Regions from separate parts of the Megasphaera sp. UBA4382 genome, predicted to be linked through region 3. Evidence: riboswitches for the same ligand, from Rfam matches in the RefSeq annotation. Region 3 holds a riboswitch; each other region holds the start of a gene.
What was found. Region 3 has a riboswitch for S-adenosylmethionine ahead of B4H10_RS10470 (methionine ABC transporter ATP-binding protein). Riboswitches for the same ligand answer to the same signal wherever they lie in the genome.

Region 1 (5,734 bases), on a different contig from region 3:
CCTGAGCCGGGAAGAAGCAGAAGCCGTATTTACCTTTGAAATGTATGGCGCCTATGCTGTGAATCGCCATCATCACTGGAAGAAAGATGATGCGTGGTTTCACCTGCAGATGCTGCTTCTGCGGTTCGTTACGGCCGGTGAAGCAGGTTTACAGAAACAAAAAGACAGGTCAGGCTGATTATGGCAGGGCGTTTTCTCCTGTGTTATGATGAACGTATCAGAAACAGGTTCGTATTGAATGAGGAGGAATGAGGTATGAAATGTTATGTTGTCGATGCGTTTACGAAAGAAGTATTCAAAGGAAATCCGGCTGCTGTATGCGTCATGGATTCCTGGCCTTCCGATGAACTGATGCAGAACATCGCCATAGAAAATAATCTGTCAGAGACCGCCTTTACGGTAAAGGAAAAAGACGGATACCGCCTGCGCTGGTTTACGCCAGGCGGAGAAATCGACCTCTGCGGCCATGCGACGCTGGGAACATCCTTTGTCCTGGCAAACTTTATCGAACCACAGTGCCATACCTTCGTCTTCCATACATTGAGCGGCGTGCTTACGGTGACCCGGAAAGGTGAGCTGTTCTCCATGGATTTTCCCGCTTATGATATGAAACCGGTGCCTGTGACCGATGCCATGGAAAACGCGCTGGGAGTCCGCCCGGTAGAAGCATACATGGCCCGGGACCTTCTCTGTGTACTGGAAAATGAAACACAGGTCCGGGAATGCCAGCCCGATATGGAAAAACTAAAACACCTTGATGGACTGCTGTGCAATGTTACGGCAAAAGGAACGGAGTATGACTGTGTCAGCTGCTCCTTTGCTCCCAAATTATCCGTGCCGGAAGACCCGGTATGCGGCAGCGGGCATTGTCATATTATCCCGGTCATGGCAGAAAAACTAGGTAAGAGTGATTTAGTTGCCTATCAGGCGTCACGCCGTGGCGGCGAATTGTACTGCCATATAGAAGATGGTCACATCGCCATGGCTGGTTATGCGGTCTTGTATTCGGAAGCTGACCTTAAAATTTGATTCATTGTGAAAATATAAAAGGGGGATTGTACCGGCATGAGAGGTTACTCATGCTGGTACAATCCCCTTTTAAGCGGTCAGGATAACCAGATCAGACGTATTCTTTTAATGCCTGGGCCAGCTGATCCGGACAGGACGTAGTGCGTTCTCCGCAGCGGATGCCTTCCAGACGGCGGATGACTTCGGTGACGGGCATTCCTTCAGCAAGGCTGGAAAGGCCGAGATGATTGCCGGGACAGCCCTTTGTAAAGGCGACATCATAGACTTTTCCATCTCTGACGTCAAAATCAATCTGTGTGGCACAGATGCCACTCGGTTTATACGTATGCAAGGGAATCCTCCTTTCGTCATTAATCGAAGAGTGCCAGAATGCTGGCTTTCGGCTGGGCACCGACAGAACTCTTGTAGAGCTGGCCGTTCTTGAAGACCAGGAGAGTCGGGATGCTCATGACATTGAACTGCTGGGCCAGTTCCGGCTGTTCATCTACATTGACTTTGCCTACTTTGTATTCCGGATGTTCGTTAGCTATTTCTTCGACGACGGGGGCTACCATACGGCAGGGACCGCACCAGGTGGCCCAGAAATCAACGAGGACCGGTTTATCGGACTGCAGGACTTCCTGATTGAAATTATCATTGGTAAATGTGTATTCCATATATGATTCACTCCTTTGGTATGCGTATTGTCTGTAAGACACTTCTATTATATCACACATTTGTCAAATTTTACGAGAAAAATAATAAAGAATATCCGATATATTTTAATGAAACATATTAATAATTTTAGAAATTCAATAGTTGTCCCAATAAAAAACGGCCCGCCACCGATGTGACGGACCGCTTTGCCGGCTATTAGAATGCAGGCAGGATGGTTCCCTGATATTTGTCGTTAATAAATTTCTTGATCGCTTCAGACTGATAAATCTGAACGACTTTTTTGTATGTTTCGTTGTTTTCATCACCCTGGCGGACAGCGAATACGCAGGCGTAGGGCGATTCAATCGATTCGACGAGGATGGAATCTTTTTTCGGATTCAGACCGGCCGGAATGGCGTAGTTGGTATTAACGCAGGCGATGTCTGTATCATCGAGAGAACGCGGCGTCTGGGCGGCATCGAGTTCGACGAATTTCAGATTTTTCGGGTTCTCTGTGATATCAGCAACGGAAGCTTCGATGGAATCGCCGTTCTTCAATTTGATCAGGCCGGCCTGCTGCAGGAGGAGCAGGGCACGGGCGCCGTTGGACGGGTCGTTCGGAATGGTGACTTTGCTGCCCGGAGCAACTTCATCGAGAGATTTATATTTGTGTGAATAAACGGCCATAGGCATGAGAATCGTCTTTCCAACAGACGTGAGCTTCAGGCCCTGCTTTTTGACGATATTGTCAAGGTACGGCTGATGCTGGTAGGAGTTCATGTCGAGGTCTTTTTCGGCCAGTGCTTTATCAGGCTGTACATAATCGTTGAATTCTACGACTTTGATGGTAATCCCCTGTTTGGCAGCTTCTTTCGCTACTTCATCCATGATTTCTGCATGAGGACCAGCTGTTACCCCTACTTTAATTTCTTTTTTTGCCTGGTCGCCTTTGCTGTCATTGCTGGAACCGCAGCCGGCAGCAAATACGCAGATAGCTGCAATTAGGCCGGCGGAAATGATTTTTTTAATAGATGATTTCATGTTTCGTACCCCTCTCCTGAGTGTGTATAAAAAATAAGTCCGTATCAACAAAAAAGCCGTCATGCAGATGACGGCTTTATTAATCTTATGATTCATCTGCCGGAATAATCCGATGGAGTTGGCACCATACCTTATGGCGGTTGCCGCAGTGTCATCGGGCCATTCCCTCGACTGCTCTTGATGAAACGTGTTCAGTTGATGATGCAGATATTAGCATAGTTTTTTTCTCTTGTCAAGTATTAGTTTTTTCTATATCTAAAAATACAGACCGCAAAAATACCGTTTTTTAATGCACCGTATTATTTCTAATTGAAATATATGATAATTTTTATAAAAAATGACATATACTATATGTGAAAAAATAGGATGTATTAAGAAAATTAGATGTTTTTTATCTTTTACCGGATAGACAATATATATGAATACAGTACAATAAAAGTGCGCAATACGTGTTTCGGAATTTGGTAAAGCGAAAGGAGCAGAAAGATGAAACAAATCACAAAACGAATCATTACCTTGGCGATTGCAGCGGCGACACTGGTTTCATTGGCTGGCTGCGGAGGTGGTCAGAAGAGTGCATCTGGCAGTGATGATAAGGTGCTTACGGTGTATACGGCCCGTAGCGAAAGCCTGAACAATCTGGTCATTCCTAATTTTGAAAAAGATACGGGAATCAAAGTCAATGTCGTCGTAGCCGGTACGGGACCGTTATTAAAACGCGTTTCGTCAGAAAAGGGCAATCCACAGGGCGATATCCTCTGGGCAGCAGATCAGACGATGCTGGAATCCCAGAAAGACTTATTCATGGAATATGTGTCGCCGGAAGATAAAAATATGATGGAAGCGTTCCGCAATAAGACGGGATATTTCACACCAGCTTTTGCTGATCCTACCGTCCTTATCGTCAACACGAATCTGGCTGGTGACACGAAAATCGAGACCTTTGATGACCTGCTGAATCCGGCATTAAAGGGTAAGATCGCCTTTGGCGACCCGGCTAATTCCAGTTCGGCATTCCAGTCTCTCATGGCTATGCTCTATGCCAAAGGAAAAAATGGTGATCCTATGAGTCCGGAAGCATGGGAATATGTGGATAAATTCATTCAGAATCTCGATGGCAAGATGCTGAACAGTTCCGGCGCTGTCCACAAAGGCGTTGCCGATGGGGAATATACGGTAGGCCTCACTTGGGAAGACCCGGCAGCTACCTATGTCCGCAACAGCGCTCCCGTCAAAGTCGTATTCCCGAAAGAAGGAGCTATTTTCCCTGGTGAATCGGTGCAGATTATCAAAGGATGCAAACATCCGGAAAACGCTAAAAAATTTGTCGATTACATGATTTCACAGAAGATTCAGGAAATGGCTGGTAAGGAACTGACGGTGCGGCCGCTTCGCAAAAATATCGAGCTGGCTTCGTATATGACGCCTATTGATCAGATTCATCTGTTCCCCAACTATGATGAAGGTTGGGTATCGGATCATAAACAGGATATCGTGTCGATGTGGAACCAGCATCTCGAAAATAACAGATAAATGATTGTATTTGCATCAGTTTGCGGCAGGAAACTCAGTATCAGTGCAGCGGGTCCTGCCGCATTTTTTATAGGGAGGAAGAGAAAATGAGCGTATCCATTGATATTGATCACGTGGTAAAACGCTATGGGGACAATACGGTAGTAAAGGGATTGTCTCTTCATGTTAAGCCAGGGGAGTTTTTTACTCTGCTGGGACCATCGGGCTGTGGCAAGACGACGCTACTGCGTATGATTATCGGGTTCAACTCTATTGAAGAAGGGGAAATCCGGCTGAATGGGAAGCGTATCAATGATGTGCCTGTAGAGAAACGGAATATGGGCATGGTGTTTCAGAACTATGCCATATTTCCCCATATGACGGTACGGGACAATGTGGCTTTCGGACTGCAGATGCGGGGGGCCGGGAAAGGCGATATAGAAAAACGGGTAGACGACATACTGAAAATTGTGAAAATTGACCATTTAAAGGACCGTATGCCTGCGGCTCTTTCTGGCGGCCAGCAGCAGCGGGTTGCCCTGGCGCGGGCTATCGTCATTCAGCCGGAAGTACTCCTAATGGATGAACCATTGTCCAATCTGGATGCCAAACTTCGGGTAGAAATGCGGAATGCGATAAAGAAAATCCAGCGTCATATCCACATTACGACGGTGTATGTAACCCACGACCAGGAAGAAGCATTGGCTGTATCAGATCGCATCGCTGTCATGAATAATGGTGTTATTCAGCAGATCGGGACGCCGCAGAATATTTACAAACGGCCGTTCAATACGTTTGTAGCCGGATTTATCGGTCTGTCCAATTTTCTCGATGCAAAGCTGCAAAAAGACGGGAATGCCCATACCCTGCATTTCAAAGATGGATATAACGTGACCATGGATAATCTCGATGAGTCGGCAAAAGATGGAGAGTCCGTCATCGTATCCGTACGGCCGGAAGAATTTTCTATTGTGCCGGCCGGTGAAAGGGGAATTTCTGCAGTCGTCGAAAGCAGCGTATTCCTGGGAATTGCTACTCACTATTTTATGAAATCGGATGATGGAAATAATCTGGAAGTCATCCAGTACCAGGGTGAAGGCAGTTATCTTCCCGATGGGACGGCCGTGAGTCTGCAGCTTAAGAGCGGCCGTATCAACGTATTCCATAGCGACAGTGCAGAAACGATGATAGAAGGTGGTCATAATGGCACAAACTAAACGATCTCATATTTCATTCTGGACCGTAATCAGTCTCTGGCTCTTTGCTTTTTTTGCCATTTTTGTTTTATATCCTCTGATACTCGTATTATATAAGAGCGTAGTGGACCCTGCTTCGGGCAGTGCGACGATGGCCTATTTTACCCGGTTCTTTACCAAGCCTTTTTATTGGGAAACCATGGTTCACAGTATGGAAGTCACGGTCGTCTCTACTATCCTGGCAGCTCTTCTGGGGCTTCCCATGGCTTATCTCATGCGGAGTATCAAGATAAAGGGGAGTGCCCTTCTCAATATCCTGA
Region 2 (5,734 bases), on a different contig from region 3:
TCCGGCAATAACCAGACGCTGACGCTGTCCGCCGGATAAATTGGTCAGCTGCCGTGTACGGTACGGCGTCAGTTTAACCTTTTCCAATACCTCCGTAATAGCCGTTTCAATCTTATCCGGTGCTACACCCTGATTTTCCAGGCTGAAGGCGATTTCTTCTTCCACCGTCATAGCCACGAGCTGACTGTCATAATCGTCAAGCATAGCACCGACACGGCTGGCCAGACGGGAAATGGTTGTCTGCGTCGTAGCCTTTCCGTCCACATACACCATGCCTTTCATGACACCGCCAAAGTAATGAGGAATGGCACCGGTCATAGCCATACAGAGGGAACTCTTGCCACTGCCGCTTTCGCCGGTAATGACAAGGAAATCTCCCTTATGCACAGCCAGGCTCACATCGTCGAGGACCGGCGTCGTCTGTTTGTTGTAAGTGTAAGACAGATGTTCAATGGAAATAAGTCCCGGGACAGACGGCTTCAAATCATACTGGCTGTGATCCGAAGTGACACTCTGTTCTTCCAGAGAATCGAGGATTCCCCGCGATACGAAGAGGCGAAGAGCCGGAAAATACATAAGTGGTGTTACTACAGCATTGAGTGCACCGACGATAACAACCAGCGGCAGCATGCCCGTAAAATAAACATTATTTGGCAGGCCTAAGGCAAATTTCAAAATCGTGACGAAAGCACCGCCACTCATACAGGTAGCCGCGAAGCCCGTCAGGACAGGCAGGCACGAATGGCCGCGGAATTTCAGTAAAGCGAGATTTTTAACCAGAAAAGCACAAGTCAGAGCTCCTATGGGTTCACTGATGAGATTGCCATAAGGAAAGCCTGATTTAGAGGTAAGGACGTTGATCAGTGCTGCTACCAGGCCAATGCCCAGAGCCTGCCGATAGGTCGGTTTGGTCAGGCAGATAGCCACACAGTACGTTGCAATGGTCCAGTTTGGCGTGACACCGCCAACGCTTGGCGATACGAGATGCAAGATAGTACCAATAGCCAGCATCAGCGTCGTAATGGTAATCCAGCGGAATTGTCCACCCTGACGGTGATGAAATTCTAATGTGCTGATATCTTCAATATGTTTCATTTCCCGTTCCCCCTCAGACTATGCCAAAAATACGCATATACACGACAAGTACACTCACTCCCACGAATAAAGCCATAACGGCATAGTCACAGCCGGCTGGCCGTACATTTGCCATAAAGCTATGTTCATTATTGCCAAACCCCCGTAATTCCAAGCTCAGCGCCATCGTTTCTGAACGCCCCAGGGATTTAAGCATCAACGGCTGAATGACACCCATGTAATGAATGCATTTCTTAAAGACATTACCTTTTGTTGAAAGCCCCCGGCAGGCCTGTGCCTCCTGAACCGTTTTGCTTTCGGCAATGAAATCGGGGACAAACCGCAGTGCTGCTGTAAACATGAACGCATATTCATATGGAATATGGATTTGTTTGACCAGCGCCGCTGTCAAATCCTGCAGCCGCGTTGTCGTGAGAAGGATGATAAATACGATGGTCATCGCCAGCATCCGAAGTCCCGTAACGTAAGCCGATTCGAGAGAACCGCCTCCCAGAAGTTGTACCACTGCCAGGAAAACAGCAAAGACAGCCAGGCTCATGGCAGCCTTAAAGTTGCGAGCTATATTGCCGGTAAAGCCCAAAAGGACTAGTTCGATGACGACCAGGGCTGCCAGAGGGCCTGGCGTGTGCAGCACGAGAGCCCAGAACGAAAAAGCAACAGTGCCTAATAATTTTGTTACTGGTACAAAATGTTTCATCTTATTTCCCTCCCAGACGCTGCAGCATGGCTGCCGTAAATTCATCAACGGACTTGCAATATGGAAGTCCCGCTACAGCCTGAGACAACGTCACGGCATCAGGCCGGTTCAATCCTAATTCATACAAGTCTTCTCTTTTCGTAAACAAATCCTGTGGTGTCCCGTCAAAGGCTTTCGTATGATGTCCGATAACGATGACCCGCTGACAGTATTCGGCAAATATATCCATATCGTGGCTGATGATAAGAATGGTAAGTCCATCCCGATGAAGCCGGGATAAAAGTGCCATGAGCGATTTTTTATCGGCACTGTCCTGGCCACTCGTCGGTTCATCGAGGATAAGGTACTGTGTGTGCATGGCAATGGCCGACGCAATGGCAACGCGTTGTTTTTCTCCCCGGTTAAGATTGGGTGGATAAGCTTCTGCCAGATGTTCCAGCCCTGTAGCCTGCAGCGCTGCTGTAACAGCCGATGCAACCTCTTCACGGCTGCGGCCCAGCTGTTCCGGTCCATAAGCTACTTCCTGCCGCACAGTCGGTCGGAACATCTGCCGTTCTGGCCGCTGGAATACATATCCGATATAGGGACTGCGGGCTGCCGCTTCTTCATCGTTGATTCTTTTCCCATCGAGGAAAATATCTCCCGATACGGGTTTTTCAAGACCCATGAGCAAGCGGGTTACCGTCGTCTTCCCACAGCCGTTGCGGCCGCCCAGGCCGATAAATTCACCGGTACCAATCGTCAGGTTCATATGTTCCAATACAGGTGTACCGTCTGTGTAGTGGAACGTCACATCTCTCATTTCCAGCATTCCTGTTCATCCTCTCTTAAACAATAAAAAAACCTTTCATCCCTCTAAAGGGACGAAAGGTCTGATTCTTCCGCGGTACCACCCACATTGGCTTATAAAGCCCATCTCACTATGTACGGCCCTCAAAAAGAGCGATACACGTTTCTTTGATAGCGGTGGAACTACACCGTCGAACCCTACTTGGTCACCGTTCAGGCCGCATCTCCCGAATCCATTCCCTGTACGGACCGGCGCCGAACTCTCACTGCCATCGGCTCGCTGTAGCTGTCGCTGTACACGTACTCGTTTCGTTCATCGACAATACTATGTAGATTACTTGTAATTATACGGCTTTTTTTCTTAAAGTCAAGAGAAATCAGCCAATCTTTTTTCTTCCTTGACAAATTCTGCAATCATGGTAAAATAACTTCAACAATTTCATTACGTACTGTCTTATGACGGTATATACATTTATCCAGAGTGGCGGAGGGACGGGCCCTATGAAACCCGGCAACCGATAATACGGTGCCAATTCCTGCGGAAGAAATTCCGGGAGATAAAGAAAATCACTGTACTCTTTCTCTTTCGGGAAAGAGTCTTTTTTATGCCCTCTGGAGGCTTTAGATTACAGGAGGGATAGTATGAAACAATGGAAAGTCTGGATAACCGCTGCTGCCATCGCTATAGGAGCTGCAGCTGTTCTCATGACCGGCTGCGGAGGACAGAAACCGGCCGGTGGCCGGGAAGTATCTCAGAATGTCAAAATTACTGTCGGTGCATCACCGGTACCACATGGGGAAATCCTGAAAGAAATCAAGCCCATGCTCATCGCCGAAGGAGTAGACCTGAACATTATCGAATTCACAGATTATGTCAAACCGAATCTGGCCTTGCAGGATAAAGAACTAGACGCCAATTTCTATCAGCATGAACCGTATATGGAAAAATTCAACAACGAACACGGTACGGACCTGGTTGCCTTGTGCAAGGTCCACGTTGAACCTATGGGCATTTATTCCCATAAAATCAAGGAACTGGCCCAGCTTGGACAAAATGCCAAAGTCGCCATCCCCAATGATCCTACAAACGGTGGCCGTGCACTTCTCGTACTCCAGACAGCCGGCCTGATCAGCCTGAAGAACGGAGGCAGTATCGCATCTACCGTGCAGGATGTTGAAAAAAATGACAAAAACCTCCAGTTCATCGAACTCGATGCCGCCCAGATTCCCCGTTCCCTGGATGATGTAGATATCGCACTTATCAACACCAATTACGCTCTCGAAGCCGGACTCAATCCGCTACAGGATGCCTTATTCACCGAATCCAAGGATTCGCCTTATGCCAACGTTCTGGTCGTACGCCGCGGTGATGAAAATCGTCCGGAAATCCAGAAACTGGCAAAAGCACTGCAATCACCGGAAGTAAAGAAATTTATTGAAGAAAAATATAACGGAGCTATTATTCCCAGCTTCTGATAACACTATTTCATGACGAGGGGTATGTAGATGAAAACTTGTGATTTATTTTCTAAGAAAACTGTTTTTTCCTTTGAAGTCTTTCCGCCCAAAAAAGAAATTCCCGTTGAAACGGTCTATCCGACACTGGAAAAACTGAGCGGTCTCCATCCGGATTTTATCAGCGTCACCTGCGGTGCCGGCGGCAAAGGAGGAAATCTCACCGTAGAAGTCGCTTCCAAAATCAAAAGCCTGAACTGCGAAACGGCAGCCCATCTGCCCTGCATCAACCTGGACAAAGATGAAGTACTGGATACATTGCAGAAATTACGGGAACACCGTATCGAAAATATTCTGGCCCTGCGCGGAGATAAAACGCCCGGCATCGAACCGAAATGCGTATTTCCCCATGCCAGTGACCTCATCGCCTTCATCCGTCAACAGACAGGTGATGAATTCAATATCATCGGCGCATGCTATCCCGAAGGCCATCCCAATTCTAAAACACTGGCAGAAGACATAGACCATCTGAAGATCAAAGTCGATGCCGGTGCCAGCGAACTCATCACCCAGCTTTTCTTCGATAATCACGATTTTTACAACTTCCTCGACAAATCGACCCAGGCTGGAATCCGCGTTCCTATCGAAGCGGGTATCATGCCCGTAACCAACAAGAAACAAATAGAACGGATGGTCACTCTTTGCGGAGCTACTCTTCCACTGAAATTCCAGAAGATCCTGACCCGGTATGGTCATGACAATATCGCCCTGCGCGATGCCGGAATCGCCTATGCCATCGATCAAATTGTAGATCTCCTGGCCAACGGCGTAGACGGCATCCACATCTACACCATGAACAATCCATACGTGGCCACCCGCATTGCCAACGCTATCCGCACACTGCTGTAGCACTCATAAGACAAACACCGGATTGCATTGACTTGTATTTTTGCCATTTCTTCCGTATAATAGATGTATATAATAAAATTCATTCTCATATACGAGATGTGGAGGGGATATACATGGGATTCTTCAGTAACCTTTTCGGTTCCAGTCAGGAAGGAAAAGAAAAATATATCTATATCAGCGGCATGATGTGCGACCATTGCGCGGCCCACGTAAAAGAAGCGTTGGAAGCCGTACCTGGCGTCGTGAAAGCCAAAGTCAGCCTTATGGATAAACGGGCTACCGTCCATGTAACCGATGAGGCGGATGAAAAAGCCATGTTTAAAGCCGTCGTCAATGCCGGCTATTCCGTAGACAAGATTACCGATACAAAAGAATAAAAAGCGTCGTCACTACCATTCTGATGCATGTGTACTTACGATGCCGCATACAAAGAACTAGAGCCTGTCAGATGACAGGCTCTAGTTCTTTGTAGTGTATTCTATTTTACTTCCACTGTTGTTTCTGCTACGACAGGTTATTTGGCAGCTTTTTCTGCTTTGAGCTGTTCAATTTCTTTCTGCTGAGCCGCTAACTGATCCTGTAACTGACCAACAACTTTGTACAGTTCTTCCGCATCGGGCGAAGTGGTCTTTGTCTTAGCCGAGGACGGGCCAATCTTAAAGCTCAGTCCAAAGGTATACGCATTGTCGGAATCACCCATAGTGCTGGCAGCACTGAACATGACATTTTCGTTCGGGCGATAGAATGCGCCGAGAGCAACGCTGTTTTCGCCTTTAAACGAACCGGAAG
Region 3 (5,734 bases):
GACAGTATGGGATTTTTCCAGTTCCACCGCACCGGGCTTTTTCACTTCGCCAAAAACGTAGACCCGCATGCGTCCCAATTTCGTCAAATTCACCGATACGTCCGGATCGACGATGTATCGGGACAGTCCCTGCTGCAGTATCTGGGTAAACTGAGAAACGGTCATGCCTTCGGCATGGATTTCTCCTACGAGAGGAAAGGATACATTGCCGTCCGGCCGGACGACGAACGGCGTCTGATTGGTCTGTGTATTCCCCAGGTCCTGTTGCTGGGTTACTACGATATTGAGTTCATCGCCTGGCCGCATGAGATAGTCCTGCGCGCAGGCCGTCCCGGTCACGAGCATGGCCATTAGAGCGGTGGTGAGAAATGTCTTCTTCATCATATTCACATCCTATAATTCCTATAATTTCTATATGTATACTAGTGGTTCAATCTCATCTGTCATGAGCCAAATAATCGCTGCCACAGGCCTTTTTTCTTTACCTGCCAGTAATCCGGCACATCCGGATATAGGACACGATGGTTCAATATACGGGAAGCATTTTGTGTTGTTTCCAGCCATAAATCCTGCTTGTTGTGCTGCTTCTGCTGCAGGTTCCGCAGGGCATCATGCCCTTCCCTCATATCGGTCGTACGGAATTCTGTGCGATGGCCGTCACTGCCGAGGAAATGCACCATGTGATTCCGATATAGATTCTCGACATGCTGCTGTAAATGATGTCCAAAATATCCTGTAAAGCTTCCTATATTGCATTGCAGCAGGATTCCTTTTTTTGCCCAGGAAATAAGGACATCAGGGTGGTTCATCAGTTGTTCATACCGTTCCACATGAGCCAGGACCGGCTGAAAACCGCGGAGCTGTAATTCATAGATCAGACGCTCTGCCATATCCGGCTGGGACTGATCGGTCAGTTCCAGCAGAATATAGGGACTGCCGGCCAGGCAGTAGTCCCAGCTGCCTTCTTTGAGGAAACGCAGGACATCTCCATTGAGCTCGATTTCGGCACCGCTATAGATATGGATAGGCAGATGCGCCCTTTTAGCCGCTTCTGCCACCTGGGCCGTTTTCTCCTCTATTTCCTGCCATGATGGGACGTGCCCGCCCCGGTTGACATGAGGCGTGGCGATGATATCGGTCACGCCCGATACGGCAGACATATGAAGCATGGAAAGGGTCATATCCAGGTCCCTGGAACCATCGTCAATGGCAGGGATAATATGAGAATGTATGTCAATCATTTTCTATACTCCTCACTGGTACTGCCACTGCAGGCTCACTAAGGCGAAGGCGTCGTGATCGCTATGGCCGCCAGGCTGGCTGACCGATGCATAGCCGGCCGTTCCTTGGAGATACATATGGTCACGGAGCTTTTTCTGCCCCGTGAGGCCCCATTCATTGACCGACTGAGAATGCATTGTATCCCGGTCCCGTTCGATGCGCATAGCATAGAGACCGATACGGCTTTCTTTGGGCAGATAATGGCGGACGGCCGCATAGTATTTACGGGCATTTCGTCCCATATCGTCGCCCATGATGGCATCGTGGTAGGTCCAGCCATTCTGGAAATGTTGGTGACTGTACCAGCTGTCTGTCGTATGGGCCATTTCCAGGGTCATATCCCAGGAGCCATCCCGGGTCAGCGCCGGCAGGTAGAGACCAGCACGCCACGCTATATCAGCAGGCAGATAATGAGACTGGTCTTCGCCATAGAGTTCTCCATAGAGGGTCATCTTTGGCAGACGGAGACGAAAATCACCGCCGGCGATATCATTCCAGCGGTCGTCGCTGTTGTCATCATTGCGGCCATAGGTCCAATGTTTCCAGTCGGGCCAGTCCAGGCCGTTATGTTCCCCACCCAGTACGGAAATCCGGGCCAGACCGAAGGTAAAGTACGAAGCCGGGGAAAAATCGGTACGGATTCCCAGGATGCCGGCATGGTCGTAATCGGTACGGCCTGCTGCAGCGGCTTTATCGGCGCGGCTGCCTTCGAGCTGACCGTAAAATATGTGGAAATCCCGTTCTCCCAGGAAACGGAAAAATCCCCCGGTTTTACGGGGTTCATTGTAGTGAAGCTGCACCGTCGTCAGAGGGCGCATATTGTTCCCCAGTGCCAGATTGCCCGTTTCTCCCTGTCCCCAGCGAAAGGCTTCCCGGCCAATTTCCAGATTCCATATACCCATCTTCTGCTTGATATAGCCTTCTTCCAGGGTGACACTGCCTTTGTTATCCCGGTCGTAGCTGACACGGGGTCGGATGGACAACGCGAGGTTCTGATCAATATTCCCGGAAATTTCCGCTGAAAGGATGCCGTTTCCATCGCGGCCATAGGTATACCCATTCTGCTGGTGGGAAAAGGGCTGCCAGCCTGCACTCATCCCCTGTCCATAGCGATATGTTTGTTCGTTGCCGTGCAAAACGCCGGCCTGAAGGGATACGTCACGGAGTCGTACCGGGTCCTGAAGCTTATTTCCATCGAGTACCGCTAGTTCAGGTGCGACGTATTGGGCCATGGCTTCTGTTTCATCGGCCAGATAGGACGGCATGGGACGCTTCTTTGCCGTTTCCTGTGCTTCTCTTACCCAGCGGGCCAGCTGCAGACGGCTATACGGTCGGGCCCCATTGGGCATGGTTTTCAAATACCCCATGGCACTCAGCTTATCAATATAGGAATAGTAGACGCTGTCTACCGGTACATTGACGGTGACGGATGGAGCTGCCTGTACTCCCGATGTCACCGTCAGGAACAGGCAGGCCGTGCTCATCAGCCATGCGGGATATTTTATGTTCAATGTCATCGCCTCGGTCTCTTCCTGGATATACAAATTTACCCCCCGATGACATATGTCGATTACATAAGCATCGGGAGGGCGCAATAGTAACAAAATATTAAAATTTAACATTTTTTTAAAAATTTCTGAAGCTAACTCTTATCATACAAAAAATCGGCACATAATACAAGTTATCTGACATGAAAAAATCTTATGCAAAGTTAAGGTAACATCCTTATATTAGAACACATTGCGATATCTATGTAAATACGGGATTGAAAGGCAAAAAAAAAAACAAGGGCTGTGGTACCCTTTTTCTGCGATACCACAGCCCCTGTATGATTCAGCTTAGTATTCCGGTTCAATCAGGCCATATTTACCATGTTTCCGTTTGTATACGACGTTGATGGCTTCCGTTTCCGAATTGAGGAAAACGAAGAAATCGTGGCCAACGAGATTCATCTGCAGGATAGCTTCTTCTACGTCCATAGGACGGGCTGCAAATTTCTTGACCCGGGCAATTTCAAAGTTTTCTTCCGGTGCAGCCGGTCCTTCGACGAGTCCTTCATGGAAGGAGCCGCCTTTCATACGGCGTGCCAGCTTCGTTTTATATTTGTGGATCTGGCGTACCATTTTGTCGTAAACCAGATCGATGGCGGCGTACATATCGTCATTGGCTTCGACGCCACGAAGAACGACACCATCTACTTTCAAGGTGATTTCAGCAATTTTACGATCTTTTTCGACGGAAAGAAGAGCCTGGACATTGACTTCATTTTCAAAGTACTTCGTTACTTTCTTTTCATGTTTCAGTACATAGTCCTTTAATGCCGGTGTAATTTCTAAATTCTTGCCTCTTACGATTGTTGCCATACAAATCCCTTCCTTTCGTGAGAAACTTCGTTCCGGACCATCCATGCTTAAAATCCGGATATCCTGCTCCTCATATATTAAGTATTCGATATAAAAAGGTAAATTCCTGCTTGACGATGAAATATTTTTTTCGAACGGCATTCAATTTTTTACACAAATAACATTGACAAGGATTCCTATTAGTGTTAGTATACAACTCAGCAATTACATAACCTATTCATCCAGAGCAGCCGAGGGAATGGCCCTATGACGCTGCGGCAACCCCCCATAGCGGGAAGGTGCCAAGTCCAACGGATTTCTATCCGGCAGATGAAATGATTGTATACGTACCGTCAGCATCTGTTGACGGCTTTTTTATGCTATCAGCACCTCCAGGTGTATCCATTAAGGAGTTGATCTTGTGATTACCTTTGAAAACATTACCAAGACCTACGGCGGCAAAACGCACGTCCAGGCCCTGAAAGGCATCTCACTGACTATCCATGACGGCGAAATTTTCGGCATCATCGGGAAAAGTGGTGCCGGCAAATCGACGCTCGTCCGCTGCATCAATATGCTGGAAAAACCGACGACGGGCAAAGTCATCATCGACGATAAGGAACTGACGGCCATGTCCGACAGCCAGCTGCGGGCCGAACGCAAAAACATCGGCATGATTTTTCAGCATTTCAATCTGCTGTCGTCCCGTACCGTTTTTGACAATATCGCTTTTCCGCTGGAACTGGCTGGCGCTTCCAAAGAAGTCATCCGCAGCAAGGTCGATTCCCTGCTCGAACTGGTCGGCCTGACAGACCGTCAGTTCAATTATCCGTCCCAGCTTTCGGGTGGCCAGAAACAGCGTGTCGGCATCGCCCGCGCCCTGGCCAGCGATCCGAAAATCCTGTTGTGCGATGAAGCGACATCGGCACTGGATCCGCAGACGACAAAATCCATCCTGGAACTGCTAAAAGACATCAACAAACGCCTGGGCATCACCATCGTCATCATTACCCACGAAATGGCCGTCATCAAGGAAATCTGCGACCGCGTGGCTGTCATCGAAGGCGGGGTCATCAAAGAACAGGGCCGGGTCATCGACGTCTTTACCAATCCCCAGTCAGAAACGATGAAAGAATTTGTCAAATCAGTCATCAATATGGAACTGCCCGAAGGCATCAAAAAACTGGGCGTCACCAATCAGCCATCGCCGGACCGGGATATGCTCGTCCGCTTCCGTTTCAAGGGAGCCGCTACCAACGAACCACTGGTAGTCAATGTCGCCCGCAAGTTCAATCTCGATGTCAGTGTCCTCTACGGCAACATCGACTATATCCAGGATGTACCGTTCGGCTATCTGATTGTCGTCATCATGGGCGATATGAAAGCCCAGACCGAAGCGTATTCGTATATTAAGACGCAACCTATTGAAAGCGAGGTTTTAGGATATGTCCCCAGAACTCATTAAATTAATGATACAGGGTATCGAAGAAACACTGTTCATGGTGTCCATTTCTACTCTCATTGCTGCTATCATCGGTATTCCTCTCGGCATCACCCTGGTTACGACCAGCAAAGGCCACATTCTGGAAAACAGGGTAATCAATCAGATTCTCGGAACTATCGTCAATATCATCCGTTCCATCCCGTTCATCATCCTCATGGTCGCCATCATCCCGCTGACCCGCCTCATTGCCGGTACGTCTATCGGCACGACGGCAGCCTGTGTACCACTGACTATCGTTGCTATTCCCTTCCTCAGCCGGCTCGTAGAAACGAGCATCCGCGATGTCGACTTCGGTCTCGTCGAAGCGGCAGAATCCATGGGTGCTTCTCCGCTGCAGATTATCCGCAAAGTCCTGCTTCCGGAAGCACTGCCTACGATCATCAATAATATTACCGTCCTCATCGTCAACCTCATCGGGGCTTCAGCTATGGCCGGTGCCATCGGTGGCGGCGGTCTTGGGGATATCGCCATCCGCTACGGCTACCAGCGTTTCCAGGCCGATGTCATGCTGGCTACGATCATTATCCTCGTCATCGGCGTCAACCTGATTCAGGCTTGCGGCGACTTTGCATCCCGCAAGAAGAATAAAAAATAAAAGGAGTGTCTG
Region 4 (5,734 bases), on a different contig from region 3:
AAATCCCTATGTTAAAATTCTGGGGCATCCTGACGATGACCGCTTTCCTGTTGATTATAAAAAACTCGTAGAGGCGGCTTCCCACGAACATATTGCCATGGAAATCAATAATAGTTCTGCTTCGCCACGTAACGGGCGTACCGGTGCAGAAAAAAATATTCCTGTGCTGCTGAAATATTGTCAGCAGTACCAGGTTCCTGTCATTGCCGGCAGTGACGCACATATATGGCTCGATGTCGGAGATTTGCAGCGGTCGGACGCCTTTTTACAAAATGCCCGTTTTCCCGGATCTCTCGTTCTGAATGCGACGAAAGAAGGCTTATTATACGTCCTCAACGATACGCCGAGACGGAAGCGGCTTGCTGCCAGCCTGTCTGAATAGATGGTGTAGTGAACACCGGGAAGTATAAAAAAACAAAAGAATGGGATGGAAAAGTGTAGCACCTTTTTATATTGCAACGCTTATCGAGCGGGTATATAATGAGACTTGCTTTAATGGTTTGATGTATCATTTCATTTAAAAGCAGTAATGTATGAAGAGGAGGCTTTTCTATGTCATCTAAATTAGGCACAATCTGTATTGTGCTGACAGCACTGGCCTTCGGGACCATGGAAATCTCGTTGAAAATCGCTGGCACTGCTTTTACTCCCTTTCAATTGACCTTTCTTCGTTTTCTCGTCGGTGGTCTGCTGTTGATGCCTCTGGCACTGCGGGATATGAAGAAGCGCCATATCCATCTGAATCGTTCTGATATAGCCTATCTGGCTGTGCTGGGGCTGGTCAATATCTGTTTCAGCATGATTTTGTTCCAGATTGGGGTCAATATGGCCAATGCCGGCCTTGCGGCTATCGTTTTTTCCAGTAATCCTGTCTTTGTCATGATTTTTTCGTATTTTATTATTCATGAAGCATTTACCCGCAAAAAGGCAATTACCCTGGTCCTGAGTATCGTCGGTCTGATTATCGTAGCCAATCCCGTAGCCATTATCGAAAGCGGCAATTTCGGGCTGCTCGTTTCGGCTGCGGCAGCTGTTTCCTTTGCCCTCTATACGACACTTGGTAAGCTGCGTATTGCCAAATTGGGCGGCAATGTAGAAAATGCCTTCAGTTTCCTTCTGGGCTGCTTTTTCCTGTTCTTTATCCTCCTGTTTCACGGCGATCCTATCCTGGGCGGCATCAATTCCCGTACTATCTGGCCGCTCATTTATTGCTCCCTCGTCGTTACCGGTTTCGGGTACCTGTGCTTCATGAAAGCAATTGAACTGACTGGCCCTTCTAATGCATCTTTTGCCTTCTTCATTAAACCAGTCATCGCGTTGATCCTGTCGGCGATTATTCTGTCGGAACCGATTACGATGAACGCTGTCATCGGTCTGGTTCTCATCCTTCTGGGCTGCACCATGGCAGGGCCTATCGAACATCTCCTGTTCCGCCATCATGCGGTCGGTGAAATCGAAGGGCGTAAAAATCATCCGGCATGGATACGGGAAAATGCAGAATGCCCGCTGGTCATCACTATTTCCCGGGAATTTGGCAGTGGTGGCCGCAATATAGGCAAACTCGTAGCCCGCAAGCTGGGCGTGCCCTACTATGACACGGCTATTCTCAATATGACACGGAAAGAACATCCCCAGACATTCGAAGCCTGGCGCAAGGAAAAAGACCAGCATCTCGGTCCGCTCCTGGCTAAAGTCTACGATGATTACGTCCATTATTCGACAGGGTATGAGTCGAAGCGGCAGGAGATGTTTAATGATGAATCCGATGTCATCCGGGAACTAACCAACGGCAAATCCTGCGTTATCGTCGGGCGGCTGGCAAACTATATTCTGCGCAAGCGTCCCAATACATTTAATGTATTTATTTCTTCTGATCCGGACTGGGCTGTGCAGCGCATCATGCTGCGCGAACACGTCGATGCCGATACGGCTATGAAAATCCGCAACCGCGTCAACAAGGAACGGCGCGACCACTGCATGTATTGTACTGATTCCTACTGGGGATATGGGGCCAATTACGATATGAGCCTGAAATCCAGCGATTACGGTGTCGTAAAGACAGCAGACCTCATCCTGGCAGCAGCACAGCATCGTCTTACCATTTCGAAAGACGAACTCAATCCTGTTACAAAGGACAATGCCCGGGATGAAAAGACAACAGCTGTGCCCAAAGCCTGATACGGTATAGGTGTTACCGGGCAGGGAAAATTTCTTTTGAAAAAGACTTGCATTATCCTGCTATATCGGGTATACTATCTTACGTCAAATAAAATATAGTTCCATCAAGAGACGGCGGAGGGACTGGCCCTGTGATGCCGCAGCAACCTTCATCTATTGAAAGGTGCTAAATCCAACAGTGTATATACTGGCAGATGGGTATACGTAGCCCCCTCTTGTCAGAGAGGGCTTTTTTTTACATACGTATCAAATGGAACTAAAAAAGTTAAGGAGGATATACAAATGGCTAAAAACCGCGAATTCTTTACTTCTGAATCCGTTACTGAAGGTCATCCTGATAAGATGGCTGACCAGATTTCCGACAGCATCCTTGATGCCATCCTGGCAAAAGACAAAAATGCCCGCGTTGCCTGCGAAACGCTGGTAACGACTGGCATGGTCCATGTCGTAGGTGAAATTTCCACTACCTGTTATGTCGATATTCCACATATCGTCCGCGAAACAATCCGTGAAATCGGTTACACGCGGGCTAAATACGGCTTTGACTGCGATACATGCGGCATCCTCGTATCCCTTGACGAACAGTCTTCAGATATTGCTATGGGCGTCGATGAAGCTATGGAAGCAAAAGAAGGGCAGAAGGATAAATTTGATATGATTGGTGCCGGTGACCAGGGTATGATGTTCGGCTACGCTACTAATGAAACGGACGATTACATGCCACTGCCGATTTCCCTGGCACACCGTCTGGCACGCCGCCTGGCAAAAGTCCGTAAGGATGGCACGCTGTCTTATCTCCGTCCCGATGGAAAGACACAGGTCACGGTCGAATACGATGACGGCAAACCGGTCCGTATCGACACCATTGTTATTTCGGCACAGCACAGTCCGGAAGTAACACGTGACCAGATTGAAAAAGATCTCCTCGAATACGTCATCAAGCCGGAACTTCCTGAAGGCCTGTTCGATGACAAGACAAAACTGTATATTAATCCGACGGGACGGTTCGTCATCGGCGGCCCTCAGGGTGATTCGGGCCTCACGGGACGGAAAATCATCGTCGATACGTACGGTGGCATGGCCCGTCATGGCGGCGGATGCTTCTCCGGCAAGGACCCCACAAAAGTCGACCGTTCGGCCGCTTATGCAGCCCGTTATGTAGCCAAGAATATTGTTGCCGCGGGACTGGCTGATAAGGTCGAAATCCAGCTGGCTTATGCCATAGGCGTTGCCCGCCCTGTTTCTATCCACGTTGAAACGTTCGGTACAGGCAAGGTCGATAACGATGTCATCGTCAGCCTGATCAATAAACACTTTGATCTCCGCCCGGCCGGCATCATCGAAATGCTCGACCTGCAGCGTCCGATTTACAAACAGACCGCTGCTTATGGTCACTTTGGCCGCAACGATCTGGATCTTCCCTGGGAAAAGACCGATAAGGCCGATATCCTCCGTAAAGAAGCCGGATTATAATAGGCAATCATCCTTGATGTCTGCCTGAGGAAAGTGTATGACTTCACTTTCTACAGTACTTTACGGATTGACAAATATGCTCTTTTTGAGTATAATTTCAATGTGTGCAGTAAAGCACTCCCTAACATACATTTGGAGGGAGGGATATAGAATGGCAGAAATCAAAGTTGGTAAAAATGAATCCTTGGACAGCGCACTGCGCCGTTTCAAACGTTCTTGCCAAAAAGCAGGTGTTCTTTCCGAAGTCCGGAAACGCGAACACTATGAAAAACCGAGCGTACGGAGAAAGAAAAAATCTGAAGCAGCACGGAAACGGAAGTATAGAGCATAATCGCAAAGAGTAGAAGGGTGATATCATGTCTCTGAAAGAAGAACTGCTTCAAGATATGAAAACGGCAATGAAAGCGAAAGAAGCTGGTAAGACGGCTCTTTCCGTCATACGCATGGTCCGTAATTCCATTAGAAATACGGAAATCAATGGTAAATGCGAACTGGATGATGCCGGTGTGGCAGCAGTCATTGCCAAAGAAATGAAACAGCGCAAAGAATCGCTGGCTGAATTTGAAAAAGCCGGCCGTACTGACCTGGCAGACCAGACAAAGGCTGAAATGGCCGTTCTGGAAAAGTATATGCCAAAACAGCTGACGGAAGATGAAGTTGCGCAAATCGTCCGTGACACCATTGCCGGGCAGGATGCGTCGTCTCTTAAGATGGGCGATGTCATGAAGCTCGTCATGCCGAAAGTCAAGGGCAAAGCCGACGGGAAGGTCGTTTCCCAGACCGTCAAAAAAATCTTACAAAACAAGTAGTGAATTTATCATAAATCGCTTGACAAATCCGCTGATTGATTGTAATATTTAACCATGATTTAGACAACAAAATAAGTCATGAATCAAGTCAAAGAAGACTTCAAACCAAATTTTAGGGGAGAAGTCTTTTTTATTTGTTAAGGAGGAATTGGGTATGGTAAAAGAAGATTTAGTTTATGTCATTCCTGCAGGTCAGTATGGTAAAGAAGGGGTATTGGCCCTGCTCGAACAGCATCCGGAAATCAAATTTGTATCTCTCGTCGGCGTCGATCTCGCCGGCAATGATACAGATGAAAAGATTCCTATTTCTACGTTCTTTGATGACTATGATGATTTCTTCAATGCAACGGCTTTCCAGACAGATGGTTCTTCCGTCGTCCTGCCGGGCATTGCAACGCTTTCCAATGCCCGTGTTGATATCAAGGCTGACCCCGGTGTAAACTGGTTCGTCGATTATAACGATGGCAACATCGATTATGCAACAGGCAAGCCGGTTGGTACTCTCCGTATCCCCAGCTTTCTGCGTCATGCAACGGGCTATATCGATTCCCGTTCCATTCTCCGCAACACATTGAATTATGTTAATGATGAACTTCTGGCAGTCATCAAAAAATACGGCGTCAAAGGCCTGACCATTAATACTGACGATATCGAAAAAATCGTATTTACGACGGCAACCGAACTGGAATTCTGGGTCAAGACCCCGAGCCAGGAAGTGGCAACACGCAGCCTTTCCGTTACACAGAAACTGCAGGAATCGTATTGGCAGCGTACACACGGCGTAGTCCGTACAGCTTTGGAACAGGCTGTTGAACGCCTCCGTCTCTATGGCCTCGAACCAGAAATGGGTCATAAAGAAGTCGGTGGTATCAAAGCCCAGATTGATGATTCCGGTAATCTGATTTACGTTCTCGAACAGCTCGAAATCGACTGGAAATACACAGGCGATCCCGTACAGACGGCTGATAACGAAATCCAGGCCCGTGTCATCGTCCGTGAAGTATTCCGTGAAAATGGTCTTGAAGTTACGTTCCAGGCTAAACCGATTCAGGGCGTTGCCGGCAGTGGCGAACACACCCATATCGGCATCGGTGCCATCATGAAGAACGGTAAATTCGTCAACCTCTACAATCCTGATGACATGTCCCAGGAATTCCTGTCTGCTCTCGGCTATGGTGCTATCATGGGCATCCTGAAACATTACGAAGTCATCAATCCGTTCGTTTCTTCGACAAACGATGCCCTCAATCGTCTCAAACCGGGCTTTGAAGCTC

Region 1: it holds a riboswitch for S-adenosylmethionine, as region 3 does, so the genes downstream of both, B4H10_RS05430 (MetQ/NlpA family ABC transporter substrate-binding protein) here and B4H10_RS10470 (methionine ABC transporter ATP-binding protein) in region 3, are expected to answer to the same signal.
Region 2: it holds a riboswitch for S-adenosylmethionine, as region 3 does, so the genes downstream of both, B4H10_RS07215 (MetQ/NlpA family ABC transporter substrate-binding protein) here and B4H10_RS10470 (methionine ABC transporter ATP-binding protein) in region 3, are expected to answer to the same signal.
Region 4: it holds a riboswitch for S-adenosylmethionine, as region 3 does, so the genes downstream of both, metK (methionine adenosyltransferase) here and B4H10_RS10470 (methionine ABC transporter ATP-binding protein) in region 3, are expected to answer to the same signal.

The regions. Positions count from the first base shown of each region.
Region 1 is NZ_DGRS01000047.1:11,790-17,523, forward strand. It holds gene B4H10_RS05410 (TetR/AcrR family transcriptional regulator) at 1-178, shown strand, start outside; gene B4H10_RS05415 (PhzF family phenazine biosynthesis protein) at 256-1,029, shown strand; gene B4H10_RS05420 (TIGR03905 family TSCPD domain-containing protein) at 1,121-1,360, opposite strand; gene trxA (thioredoxin) at 1,380-1,745, opposite strand; gene B4H10_RS05430 (MetQ/NlpA family ABC transporter substrate-binding protein) at 1,882-2,706, opposite strand; SAM riboswitch class I at 2,796-2,893, opposite strand; gene B4H10_RS05435 (ABC transporter substrate-binding protein) at 3,193-4,239, shown strand; gene B4H10_RS05440 (ABC transporter ATP-binding protein) at 4,326-5,435, shown strand; gene B4H10_RS05445 (ABC transporter permease) at 5,422-5,734, shown strand, end outside.
Region 2 is NZ_DGRS01000061.1:20,324-26,057, forward strand. It holds gene B4H10_RS07200 (tryptophan transporter) at 1-1,095, opposite strand, end outside; gene B4H10_RS07205 (energy-coupling factor transporter transmembrane component T) at 1,109-1,792, opposite strand; gene B4H10_RS07210 (energy-coupling factor ABC transporter ATP-binding protein) at 1,794-2,603, opposite strand; SAM riboswitch class I at 3,051-3,145, shown strand; gene B4H10_RS07215 (MetQ/NlpA family ABC transporter substrate-binding protein) at 3,224-4,057, shown strand; gene metF (methylenetetrahydrofolate reductase [NAD(P)H]) at 4,088-4,945, shown strand; gene B4H10_RS07225 (heavy-metal-associated domain-containing protein) at 5,059-5,322, shown strand; gene B4H10_RS07230 (YadA C-terminal domain-containing protein) at 5,460-5,734, opposite strand, start outside.
Region 3 is NZ_DGRS01000083.1:7,736-13,469, forward strand. It holds gene B4H10_RS10450 (polysaccharide biosynthesis/export family protein) at 1-384, opposite strand, end outside; gene B4H10_RS10455 (tyrosine-protein phosphatase) at 444-1,241, opposite strand; gene B4H10_RS10460 (capsule assembly Wzi family protein) at 1,254-2,798, opposite strand; gene hpf (ribosome hibernation-promoting factor, HPF/YfiA family) at 3,120-3,644, opposite strand; SAM riboswitch class I at 3,859-3,960, shown strand; gene B4H10_RS10470 (methionine ABC transporter ATP-binding protein) at 4,045-5,088, shown strand; gene B4H10_RS10475 (methionine ABC transporter permease) at 5,069-5,722, shown strand.
Region 4 is NZ_DGRS01000055.1:6,287-12,020, forward strand. It holds gene B4H10_RS06395 (phosphatase) at 1-382, shown strand, start outside; gene B4H10_RS06400 (EamA family transporter) at 553-2,178, shown strand; SAM riboswitch class I at 2,277-2,379, shown strand; gene metK (methionine adenosyltransferase) at 2,461-3,651, shown strand; gene rpsU (30S ribosomal protein S21) at 3,803-3,982, shown strand; gene B4H10_RS06415 (GatB/YqeY domain-containing protein) at 4,008-4,460, shown strand; gene B4H10_RS06420 (glutamine synthetase) at 4,615-5,734, shown strand, end outside.